One region of the Devosia sp. 919 genome, then DNA from elsewhere that is predicted to be linked to it. Evidence: riboswitches for the same ligand, from Rfam matches in the RefSeq annotation. Region 1 holds a riboswitch; the other holds the start of a gene.
What was found. A riboswitch is a leader RNA that binds a small molecule or an ion and turns the genes downstream of it on or off. The one in region 1 is predicted to bind cobalamin.
Positions count from the first base shown of each region.

Region 2: it holds a riboswitch for cobalamin, as region 1 does, so the genes downstream of both, HRQ64_RS05755 (CbtB domain-containing protein) here and HRQ64_RS02455 (ABC transporter substrate-binding protein) in region 1, are expected to answer to the same signal.

Region 1 is NZ_JABAOL010000001.1:509,783-516,004, forward strand. It holds gene HRQ64_RS02450 (iron chelate uptake ABC transporter family permease subunit) at 1-532, opposite strand, end outside; gene HRQ64_RS02455 (ABC transporter substrate-binding protein) at 541-1,539, opposite strand; cobalamin riboswitch at 1,690-1,896, opposite strand; gene HRQ64_RS02460 (LacI family DNA-binding transcriptional regulator) at 1,947-2,972, opposite strand; gene HRQ64_RS02465 (sugar ABC transporter ATP-binding protein) at 3,224-4,765, shown strand; gene HRQ64_RS02470 (ABC transporter permease) at 4,746-5,771, shown strand; gene HRQ64_RS02475 (substrate-binding domain-containing protein) at 5,841-6,222, shown strand, end outside.
Region 2 is NZ_JABAOL010000001.1:1,197,239-1,203,460, forward strand. It holds gene znuA (zinc ABC transporter substrate-binding protein ZnuA) at 1-907, shown strand, start outside; gene HRQ64_RS05745 (DMT family protein) at 908-1,264, opposite strand; gene HRQ64_RS05750 (DUF2164 domain-containing protein) at 1,270-1,524, opposite strand; cobalamin riboswitch at 1,619-1,837, shown strand; gene HRQ64_RS05755 (CbtB domain-containing protein) at 1,874-2,056, shown strand; gene HRQ64_RS05760 (CbtA family protein) at 2,082-2,825, shown strand; gene cobW (cobalamin biosynthesis protein CobW) at 2,822-3,880, shown strand; gene cobN (cobaltochelatase subunit CobN) at 4,080-6,222, shown strand, end outside.

The sequences.
Region 1 (6,222 bases):
TGCTGACAACATAGGAGGTCAGCGCATTGAACAATTGCGAAGCGGCGACACCGGCCAGGATCGTGCGCTCGGCGCTGCCCGCCGCGCCTCGCGCGAGGAGAATGACAAAGGCAAAGGCGGCCAGGGCTCCGGCAAAGGCGCCCAGCGGAATGGCGGCGCTACCCGCCCCTATGCCGAGCACGATGACGCAAACCGCCCCGGTCGAGGCGCCCGCCGAAACGCCCAGCACATAGGGCTCGGCCAGCGGATTGCGCAGCAGCGATTGCAGGATCGCGCCACACAGCGCCAGCCCCGCCCCGCAGGCGGCCGCTACCAGTGAGCGGCTGAGCCGATAATCCCAGATCACGCTTTCCTGGATGCGGCTGATCTCGAACTGCGTCCAGCCCAGGCGATTGGTGATGGCCTGGAGCGTGGTGTGGAGCGAAATGGGCATTTCGCCAATGCCCACCCCCAGCGCCACGGCAAGGGGCAGCAGCAAGGCTGCCCCGCCGATCACCGATCCCCCTAGCCGCGCGCGGCGCCGCTGGGTCATGGCCATGCTCATTGCAGCAGGCCTTGGCTCTGCAGCGCCTCCGCCAGAGTTTCGAGCCCGCCAATCGTGCGCAGGGTCGGGTTCATTGCCTGCGCGTCGAGCAGCACCAGATGGCCCGCCTCGACGGCGCTGAGCTGGCTGACCATGGGGTCGGTCTTGAGAAACTCCACTTTGAGGGCGGGGTCATCGGCCGGCCGGTTGCGCCGGTCCATCGTGCCGACGACGATGACCGTGGGGTCGGCCGCGGCAATGGCTTCCCAGCTGACCAGCGGCCAGTCTTCCTCGCTGTCGACGATGTTGCGGGCGCCCATCACCTTCATCATATAGGCCGAAGCGCCATTGCGGCCGGCCACCCAAGCATCCCCGGCAATTTCGGGGCTCGAGAACCAGAACACCATGGAAACGCCCGCCGCGCGCTTCCCCAGTTGCGCGCGCACGGCCGCTTCGCGGCTGCGCAGCTCGCGGACCAGTTCGGCCCCCCGCTCATTGACGTCAAAGATCGCCGCCAATTCGCTGATCTCCTGGTAGAGCAACTCGGTGGTCCAGGGTTCGAGGCGCACGCCATCGCCATTGCTGGCATCCTTCATGGCGCAGGTGGTCAGCGAGATATAGCTCGGGATCCCGAGATCAGCATATTGCTCGCGGTTACCCGCTTCATCGCGCATCCCGAACTGGGCGGCAATGAAATCGGGCTCGGTGCCAAGGATTGCTTCATAGCTCGCGGTGCTGTCGGCCAGGCGCGGCACTTTTGCGTTGTCGGCGGCAACCTCTTCGAGCACCGGCGAAACCCAGGTGGCGGTGCCCACCATGCGATCGGCCAGACCGAGCAGCAGCAGGATTTCCGAGCTGTTCTGCCCGATGCCGACGGCCCGCTGCGGTGCCTCGGTAAAGGTGAGTTCGACCCCGCAATTTTCGAGCTGCAGGGGGTATTGGGTTGCGTGTTGGGCCAAGGCCGTGCTGGCCGTGGCAACAAAAATGCCGCTGGCCAGAAGGGAGAATAGACGCATCGAAACCTCTCGTGATGCTGTTCAAGCCAAACGATCAGCCAGACACGAGGGGAAAGTTGAGGTCATGCTCCCGCGACCCCGAAGAGGCGCAACGGCAACGATCGGACGAGCCAAAAGCCGGTCCGCACCCCACCGAAACACCTCGTTCGGTTTGCTGGTCGTTGTCCCGGCAGGTCTCCTGGCTCGCGGCTCTGGCGCTCCTCGTCCCCTTCCCGGTCGCTTGACCAGTGGCTTGGACGGTGAACTTGCCGCTTACAGTTGCGAGGGCAGCTTCGGTTTTGGCCCCTGATGGGTAATCCGCACCGTATTCCCTTTTCATCCGCGCTCGATGGCGGAACCGTGACCCCGCCGTCTTAGCGGCGCGTCGGACCCTGGGCAAGGGGGAAGTGGCGGAGGGGGTGTCGCGGTCAGCCGCTCGCCAGCCGCGCCACCGAGCTGCGCACCACCAGTTCCGCGCGCAACAGGATATTGGTGGATTTGGGCTGCTCGTCGGCCAGCAGGGTCAGCAGCAATTCCATCGCCGCTTCCCCGATCCGGTGCCGGGGCTGCTTCATCGTCGTCAGCGACGGGCTGACAAAGCTGGCAAAGGAAATATCGTCGAACCCCATCACCGAAAACTGCCGCGGCAGTTCATAGCGGCGCGTGTTGAGCGCGATGATGACCCCGAGGGCCGTTGCATCATTGACGCAGAAAAACGCGCTGGGCAGCGCATCGCGCACAAACATCAACTCGGCGGCAGCCCGCCCGCTTTCCGTCGTGCCATCGCCATCGAGGATCAGCCGCGGATCGATGCGGATGCCGGCCCCTTCAAGGGCCGCGCGATAGCCCGCTTCGCGCAAGCGGTTAATCTCCCGGCTGCTGGAATGGCCGATAAAGGCGATGCGCCGGTGCCCCTGCGAAATCAGGTGCTCGGTGGCGACGCGGGCGCCCTCGACATTGTCGACCCCGACAAAGGGAATGCTTTGCCCCGTCACCGGCTCGTTGACGGCGACGGTCGGGGGCAGGCGGGTTTCGCCGCGATCCTGCCCGAAGCCGAACGGCAGGTGGCCGGTAAAGAGGATCAATCCATCCGCCTGGTTGGAGCTGATGAACCGGAGATAATCGGTTTCCCGGCTCGGATCGTTCTGGGTATTGCCGATCAGTACCCCATAGCCGCGCTTGCTGGCTTCAGTCTCGAGACCCACGAGGATGTTGGAGAAATTGGGGTCGCCCACATCGGGGGCAAGGATCAGGATCATGTTGGAGCGCCGCATGCGCAGCGAGCGCGCCAGGGCATTCGTGGTGTAGCCGGTGCGGGCAACGGCTTCGGCGACCTTGCGGCGGGTGGCGTCGGCGACTTTGGTCGGCTCGTTGATGGCGCGGCTGACGGTGGCGATCGACACCCCGGCCATGGCCGCAACATCTTCAATGGTCGCCAGCTTTTGCTGCTGCACTCGGCCCCGCTCCGCCCCCCGCGCCGCTCGGTTGCGCTGCAACCGGCTTACGCCCAGACAAGTGTCATTTGCGCGATCAACAGTGCGCCTGTGCCCCTTAGCAGAGGTCGATCCAGGCGGCACGCTCTACCACTCCCCCATAGCAGTTATGCACCTGTGTAAACCTTTACATCAATCCTGAAAACCTTTACACCGGCACTCAAGCAGAGAGCCGCACAGCAAGTGCGCCATGCTTGGGGGAGGGCGGCAGCATGATCGATGCGCAAGACGCAAATGCGTCCCCGATCTTGTCGGCCCACCGCATTTCCAAGTCCTTTGGCGATATCCCGGTGCTGTTCAGCATCGATTTCGACATCAGGCCCGGCGAGGTTCACGCCATTATCGGCGAGAATGGCGCGGGCAAGTCGACGCTGATCAAGATTCTCTCCGGTATCGAGCAGCCGACCTCGGGCACCATCACCTATCAGGGGCAAACCGTGGTCTTGCCGCCCGATGGGCAGGCGGCGGCCATGGGCATCGTCGTAATCCACCAGGAATTGCTGCTGGCCGAACATCTGAGTGTCGCCGACTCCATTTTCCTCGGGCGCGAATTGCGCCGCGGCCCATTCTTGCAGCTCAAGCAGATGCGCGAGCAGACCCGGGCCATCCTCGACACGCTCCATGTCCATATCGACCCCGATGCGCGCATCAACACGCTCTCGGTCGCCGACAAGCAGATGGTGGAAATCGCCAAGGCGATCAGCCGCGATGCGCGCGTCATCATCATGGACGAGCCGACCGCCGTGCTGTCGGTCGGGGAAACCCAGACCTTTTTCGAGCAGATCCGCAGGCTGACGGCCAAGGGTGTGGCGGTGATCTTCATCTCCCACAAGCTCGAGGAAATCATGGAGCTCGCCGACCGCGTAACGGTGCTGCGTGACGGGCAGCTGATCGCGACGGTCGGTACCGAGAACCTGACGCCCGATTCCATTGCCCAGATGATGGTGGGGCGCGAACTCTCCAATCTTTATCCGCCCAAGCACGAGCCTGATGTGGATGGCGAAGTCGTGCTTTCCGTGCGCGATCTCGCCGCGCCCGGGGTCTCGGGCATCTCCTTCGAGCTGCGGCGCGGAGAAATCCTCGGCTTTGCCGGGCTGATCGGTTCGGGCCGCACCGCGGTGGCCGAAGCCATTGTCGGGCTCACGCGTAAAACTGCCGGGGCTCTGGAGGTGCATGGCACTCCCGCCGATTTCCCGGATCTCGCGAGCTCGCTCGATGCCGGGCTGGCCTATATGACCAAGGACCGCAAGGGGCGGGGGCTGCTGCTCAATGCCGGCCTGCAGCCCAATCTCACCTTGCTGACGCTGAAAAAGCACCTGCGCCACGGCTTTCTCGACGGGCGCAGCGAAGCGCAGGCGCTCGAGCGCGCGGTGCGGCGCTTTGATGTGCGCGCGCGCGATCCGTCGGTGCCGGTGGGCAAGCTGTCGGGCGGCAATCAGCAAAAGCTGATGCTGGGCAAGACCATGGAAAGCGAACCCGACATCATCATCATGGATGAGCCCACGCGCGGTATCGATGTGGGCACCAAGCAGCAGATTTATCACATCATCGCGGCGCTGGCCGCCGAGGGCAAGGCGATCATCGTCATCTCCTCGGAAATGCAGGAAGTCATCGGCCTTTCACACCGTGTCGTCGTCATGCGCAACGGGCGCATGGCCGGGGTGCTGGAAGGCGCTGAGATCACCGAGGCCGAGATCATGCGTTACGCGGCCGGCATCAAGCTGGGGGTGGAAAATGAGCGTGTCAGTGCCTGAAACCGCAAGCAAGCCGGCCAAGAGCTTCAAGATCGATCTCAAGATCCTGGGGCCGCTGCTGGCGCTGATCCTGCTGATCATTCTCGGCTACAGCCTCAACCCGCTGTTTTTGGGCGAGGGCAATGTCACCAATCTGCTGACCCGCTCGGCCTTTATCGGCATCATCGCCGTCGGCGCGACCTTTGTGATCACGGCCGGCGGCATCGATCTGTCGGTCGGCTCCATGGCCGCCTTCATTGCCGGCATGATGATCATCATCATGAACTCGGCCGTCGACAGCATGGGCGCTTCGATCTGGACCGTGCTGCTGGGCGTGGGCTGTTCGCTGATCCTGGGTTTGGGCGCCGGCTTCATCAACGGCTTTTTGACCACCAAGGCCAAGATCGAAGCCTTCATCGTCACCCTGGGCACGATGGGCATCTACCGCTCGCTCGTGACCTATTTCGCCGATGGCGGCACGCTCTCGCTCAACAGCGGCGCGCGCGAGATCTACCGGCCGGTTTATTACGATAGCTTCCTGCGCATACCCTATCCGGTCTGGGTGTTCATTATCGTCGCTGTCGTCGGCTGGATCCTGATGAACCGCACGGCCTTCGGGCGCTATTGCATGGCCATCGGCTCCAACGAGCAGGTGGCGCGCTATTCGGCGATCAAGGTCGATCGCGTCCGCACCTGGACCTATGTGCTGCAGGGCCTTTGCGTATCGCTCGCCACCATCATCTATGTGCCCCGGCTCGGCTCGGCCTCCTCGGCCACGGGCGTTCTGTGGGAGCTCGAAGCCATTGCGGCCGTGATCATAGGCGGCACCATGCTCAAGGGCGGTTACGGACGAATTGGAGGCACGGTGATCGGCGCGCTGATCCTCACCGCCATCGGCAATATCCTCAACCTCACCGATATCATCTCCAACTACCTCAATGGGGCCGTGCAGGGGGTGATCATCGTCGCCGCCGTCTACCTGCAGCGCGGCAGCTTCAAGCGCGCCATCCGCAAAAAGGCTGAATAGCGAAATTTCCCGGCCCAAGTGGGCGGGGCAAAACCGGCGCACAACGCGCCACACAAGGGAGGACTACCCATGTCTATCAAGGCATTGACCCTGGCTCTGGCCGCGACCACGGCCCTCGCGGCCCCGGCGCTCGCCCAGGACCAGGTCAAGATCGGCGTTTCCATTCCGGCGGCCACCCATGGCTGGACCGGGGGGCTCAACTACCACGCCAACGAAGCCGAAAAGCGCCTCGAAGCGCTGTATCCCAATCTCGACATTACCATCGTGACCGCCGACAGCCCTGCCGACCAGGCCGGCGATATCGAGGACATGACCTCGGTGCAGCAGATCGACGCCCTGGTCGTGCTGCCCTTCGAGTCCGACCCGTTGGTTGAGCCGGTGCGCCAGGCCAAGGAAGCGGGTGCCTTCATCACCGTGGTCGACCGTGGCCTGCCCGACGAAACCATCCAGG
Region 2 (6,222 bases), 690 kb from region 1:
GGTGCACTCCCTCGTTGCAGCCGTGATGGAGGGGGTAGGGGAGCCGACCCTCATCGTTCGCGGCGCCGCTTCCCCCCACACCTATGCCCTGCGCCCCTCCGACGCCGGTGCGCTGCAGGATGCTGATCTCGTGTTCTGGACCGGGGCTGGCATGGAGCTGTTCCTCGCCGATGCACTGACCACGCTTTCAGGCGAAGCCGAAGTGGTGGAGCTGAGCCAGGCGCCTGGCATCACCCTCCTGCCGGTCCGCGAAGGCGGCACTTTCGAGGCGCACAGCCACGAGGGCGAGGGTCATGACCATGAGCACGACCACGAGGGTCACGATCACGAAGGCCATGACCACGAAGAGCACGATCACGACGAGCACGCCCACGAAGGGCACGACCACGACCATGGCGGCGACATGCATTTCTGGCTCGATCCGCAAAACGCGGTGCACATGGTCGATGCCATCGCCGCAGCGCTCAGCACGGCCGACCCGGAAAACGCCACCGCCTACACCGCCAATGCCGAGCGCGAAAAAGCCGATCTCGTCGCGCTGCAAGCCGAACTGACCGCGAGTCTCGCACCCGTCGCCGACAAGCCCTTCCTCGTCTTTCACGACGCTTACCAGTATTTCGAGAACCGCTTTGGCCTCACCGTCGCGGGCTCCGTCACCGTCACTCCGGACGTCATGCCCGGCGCTCAGCGGATCGACGCCCTGCGCGCCCGCGTGGCCGAACTCGGGGCTACCTGCCTTTTCGCCGAACCCAATTTCGAGCCGACCATCATTGCCGCCATCACCGAGGGCAGCACGGCCAGGGCCGGTGTGCTCGACCCCGAAGGCGGCGCCCTCACCGAAGGCCCAAACCTTTACCCCGAACTGCTGCGCGGCCTCGCCAATGGGCTCCTGGACTGCCTGGGCTAGCTAACCCAGCGGCCCCTTGAAGATAAAGAATGCCCCGAGCGCAATGAGCCCGAACCCGATCCCGTGGTTCCAGGTGAACTGCTCGCCCAGATACGTGGCGCTGAACAGCACAAAGACCGAGAGGGAAATCACCTCCTGAATGGTCTTGAGTTCGGCGCCGCTATAAACCCCGTAGCCGATGCGATTGGCCGGCACCGCCAGCCAATACTCGAAAAACGCGATGCCCCAGCTGGCCAGCACCACCACCCACAGCGCCGTGCCGGGGAATTTGAGGTGCCCATACCAGGCAAAGGTCATGAAGAGGTTGGACGCGATCAAGAGCCCGATCGGGGCCAGCGTGGCAAAGTTCCAGCCCATGGCGATTACCGCGCGCCCTTGGTGGGCTGTTCGAGCGCATACAGCGCATCGCTGATCGACTCGACCTTCTTGCGCAGCAGCTCCTGGGCGTCATGCAGCCCGCGATTATAGTAATAGGCGCCCATTTTTTCGGCAAAAAAGGTCATCAGCATCTCGGCCGGCATCGGCCCGATGGTCTGGTCCAGCTCCAGCCGGAAATAATCCTGGATCTCCGCCACCATGGCCTTGGTTTCGTCGCGGCTGAACTTGATCGGCTTCATTGCGGGCAGGGCTCCAGAATCGGCGGCACGATAATGCCGCGATCGCCCGTCCGGCAAGCGCCACGCCGCGATTGACCCCTCCGGCCCGCCATGCGAGAACACAGCCTGTGTCGGTTCCCCAAGCCCGTTGTGGCGCGGGGATCAAAAGGGAACACGGTGCGGATTACCCATCAGGGGCCAAAACCGTGGCTGCCCCCGCAACTGTAAGCGGTGCGCTCCTCTCCTTATGCCACTGGCAGCCAAGCTGCCGGGAAGGCGAGAGGCGCTCTATTCACCGCAAGCCAGGAGACCTGCCGGCACAGCAACGAGCTTGTAAGCTCTTTTTCGTTCCGCGCACGGAGGGTGCCGCATGAATACCACCACTGTTTCGACTGGCCTTCAGTCTCTTTCGCTGTCCCAGCGTCTTGTCGCCGGCTCGCTCGCGCTCCTGCTCGGGCTGACCCTCCTGGTCGGCACCGGCTTTGCCGGCGATTATCGCCTGCACAACGGCGCCCACGACACCCGCCACGCCATGGGCTTTCCCTGCCACTAAGGGCGAGCACGAGAGACGACCAAAAATGTTCCGCAATCTGTTTTTTGCTGCGCTGGTCGCAGCCCTTTGTGCTGGCCTTGTGGCATCCACGATCCAGCATTTCCGCGTCACCCCGCTGATCCTGCATGCCGAAAGCTTCGAAGGGGAGGGTGGCCATTCCCATGGTGAGGAGGCCACTCCGGCCGAGCATACCCACGCCCCCGGCACCCCGGCCCATGATCATGGCGCTGACGAATGGGCGCCCCAGGATGGTCTTGAGCGCACCCTCTATACCGTGCTCGCCAATCTGCTCGCCGCCGCCGGCTTTGCCCTCGTGATCGGCGCTGTGGGCCTCCTGGCCAATATCCCCATCACCACCGGCAATGCGCTGCTGTGGAGCCTGGCCGGCTTTGCCAGCTTCACCCTTGCGCCCGCCTTTGGCCTGCCGCCCGAACTGCCCGGCATGCCCGCCGCCGGTCTGGGCGCCCGCCAGCTCTGGTGGGTCGCGACGGCCCTTGCCACCGGCGCCGCCTGCCTGCTGCTGGCCAAGACCCGGGCGGGCTGGGCGATTGCCGTGGCGCTCGCACTCGTCCTCGCGCCGCACATCGTGGGCGCCCCCGCGGCTCCCGAAGAGCCAAGCGCCGTTCCCGCCCATCTCGCCACCGCCTTTGCCGCCGCCACCATCGGCAGTTCAGCCGTGTTCTGGCTGGTGCTGGGTGTCGTCTTCGGCCTCGTCAATGATCGCCTCGCCCGCCGCGAGGCTTCCCACCCCATCGGAGCTCCCGCATGACCACCAAGATCCCGACCACCGTCATCACCGGCTTTCTGGGCGCGGGCAAGACCACCCTCGTGCGCCACCTCCTCGCCCATGCCCCCAAGGGCAAGCGCATCGCCCTCATCATCAATGAATTCGGCGATCTCGGCGTCGACAAGGACATCCTCGCCGGCTGCGGCGACGAGACCTGCCGTGAAGAGGACATGGTCGAGCTGTCCAATGGCTGCATCTGCTGCACCGTGGCCGACGAATTCATTCCCACCATGCAGGCACTGCTGAATCGCCCTGAAAAATTCGATCACATCGTCATCGAAACCTCGGGCCTCGCGCTGCCCCAGCCCCTGATCCGCGCCTTCAACTGGCCCGAGATCAAGGCGCAGGTGACCGTCGATGGCGTCGTGACCGTCGCCGATGCCGCCGCTCTTGCCGAGGGCCGCTTTGCCGCCGATGAAGCCGCCGTCGACCGGCAGCGCCGCCTCGACGAAATGCTCGATCACGAAACGCCCTTGGGCGAGCTCTTCGAGGATCAGCTGGCCGCCGCCGACATGGTTATCATCAACAAGACCGATCTGGTGGATCCCGCCACCCTCGAAAAAGTCGAGCAGAATATCCGCGCTGAGCTGCGCCCCGGCGTCGGCATTGTTCGCGCCGCCAATGGCCATGTCGATATCGCGGCGCTTCTGGGCCTTGGCATGGCTTCCGAAGCCGACATCGCCAACCGCCCCAGCCACCACGAACTCGAGCACGAGGGCGAAGGGCACGAGCACGACGATTTCGACAGCTTTTCTCTCCAGCTCCCCGCCATTGCGGGCAAGGACGAGCTGCTTGCCATCATCGAGGACACGATCCGCACCCATGACGTGCTGCGCCTCAAGGGCTTTGCCGCCGTGCCGGGCGCGGCTGCGCGCCTCGCCATCCAGGCCGTCGGCCCCCGCATTACCGCCTATTTCGACCGCCCCTGGGCGCCCGGCGAAACCAGGCAAACCGCACTCGTCGTCATCGGCCAATCCCCGCTGGACCGCGCCGCCATCACCCAAAGCCTGCGCCGCGCCGAGCCTGTGGCGGCATAAGCTCAAAGAGAATGGCTCCACACACCGGGATAGGTTTGCACCCCCACCCCAACCCTCCCCTCAAGGGGGAGGGGGCCGCATTGCGCCTTGGGCACGATCTAGCCCAACCCACCAGCCCAAAGCCCCTCCCCCTTGAGGGGAGGGGTTGGGGTGGGGGTGCAGGCGCTTCCGCCAATCCGGTCTTCGTGGGAGCCTGACCATGCACCTTCTTTCCGCCCAAGCCGGTGCCATCCAGCAGGAAGGCGAGGCCATCGATCTCGCCCAAACCCCTGGCGCCTTCATCTTCGCCTCTTCGGCCGATAGCGAACTGGCCATGCTCGCCGCCGCCGCCGACCGCGCGGGCGAAACCGAGCTGCGCCTCGCCAACACGCTGCGCCTGTCCAACAATCTGTCCGTCGATCTCTGGCTCGAGCAGACCGTCCGTCATGCCCGCCTCGTGGTCCTGCGCCTCATCGGCGGCGCCGCCTATTTCCAGTATGGCGTCGATGAGATCACCGCCCTCTGCGCCAACCGCAAGATCCCCCTTGCCCTGCTGCCCGGCGACGCCAATCCCGACCCCATCCTGCAAGCGCGCTCCACGATCCACCCCGAAGACTGGACCCGCCTCCACGCCCTCCTCATCGCCGGCGGCCCCGCCAACGCCGACGCGATCCTGAGGTCGTTCGGTGAACTCGCCGCCGAGCCCTCCCTCCCCCTTGAGGGGCTTCGAGCCGTCCCGCAGGGCGGATCGCTCCAGTGGAGCGATCCGAGGGGAGAAGGCCACGAGGGCTATGCCCGAGTGGCTGCCGGGGAGGGGGTCCCTCAGACCGAACTCAAGCCCCGCCTCTCCGACCTCCAGCCCCAACCCTTCGCTCGCTTCTCCCTCTGGCACCCCGCCGCCGGCATCACCGACGAAACCGGCCTAAGGCACCGGCATCTCGAGCTTTCGCCTCCCTCCCCCTTGAGGGGAGGGACCGAGGGTGGGGGTCATTCGGCTCCTGCTGTAACGGCCCCCCACATCCCCATCCTCTTTTACCGCGCCGCGCTCGAAGGCGCCGGCACCGCCACCCTGCAGGCCCTTGTTGCCGAGATCGAGAACCAAGGCCTGCTGCCGGTCCCGATCCTCGTGTCCTCGCTCAAGGAAGCCGCCTGCGTGCGCTTCGTGCAGAATGTGCTCGAGAGCTTCCCGCCCGCCGCCATCTTCAACCTGACCGGCTTTGCCCTCGCGCTGGACCCCGACGACACCAAGTCCGACCCCTTCAGCGGCACCGATGCCCCCGTCATCCAGTTGATCCAGTCCGGCCGCTCGGAAACGCAATGGCAGGCCGACCCCCAGGGCCTGTCCTCCAAGGACATGGCGATGTTCCTCGTCATGCCCGAACTCGATGGCCGCATCGGCGGCCTCCTCGTCGGCCACAAAGCCGATGCCGTCTGGCACACCAGCACCCAATGCCCGCTCAGCGCCTATGCTCCCGACCATTCCGGCATCGGGCGCGCCGTCCAGCTCGCCCGCAATTGGGCCCGCCTCCGCGCCACCCCCCGGCCCGAGCGCAAACTCGCCCTCATCCTCGCTAACTACCCCCTCCGCGACGGCCGCCTCGCCAACGGCGTCGGCTACGACGCGCCGGAGTCGACGGTGGCAATCCTCAAGGCACTGGATGGGGCCGGGTACACGCTGGCCAACCCAGCACCGGACCCATTCCCCTCCCCCTTGAGGGGCTTTGGAGCGGCCCGGAGGGACGATTCGCTCCAGTGGAGCGAATCGAGCGACAAAGGCCAAGAGAGCTATGCTCGACTGGCAAGCGAGGGAGGGGGTCCATCAGTGATGAACCGCACGACCCCCACCCCCAACCCCTCCCCTCAAGGGGGAGGGGAGGCTCCACCCCTTGTCTTTGGCAATGGGCGGATGCAGCAACGCAAACACATCAATCGCGCCCGGGCCCTCCGCGCCGACCAGACTGTGCCTGAACGCGTGCTCTGGCCGCTGCTGAAGACCTTTGCGGAACGTGGCGTCAAGTTCCGCCGTCAGGTTCCTTTGGGCCCCTATATCGCCGATTTCGCCAGCCACCATCCCAAGCTCGTCATCGAGCTGGACGGCGAAACCCACTTCACGGACGAGGGTCAGGAACGCGACCTCGCCCGCACGGCCTTCCTGGAAGGCCTCGGCTACCAGGTTCTGCGCTTCACCAATTCCGATGTCGCAACTAACCAGGACGGAATTTGGCAGACCATCTCCTCGACACTAGATGGACTCTCGGCTCCATCCCTTCCCTCCCCCTTGAGGGGAGGGACCGAGGGAGGGGGTCGTGGTGTTCGGCACCAAACCTACCCAAAATCCTCAGCCAACCTCATCACCGCCCTCC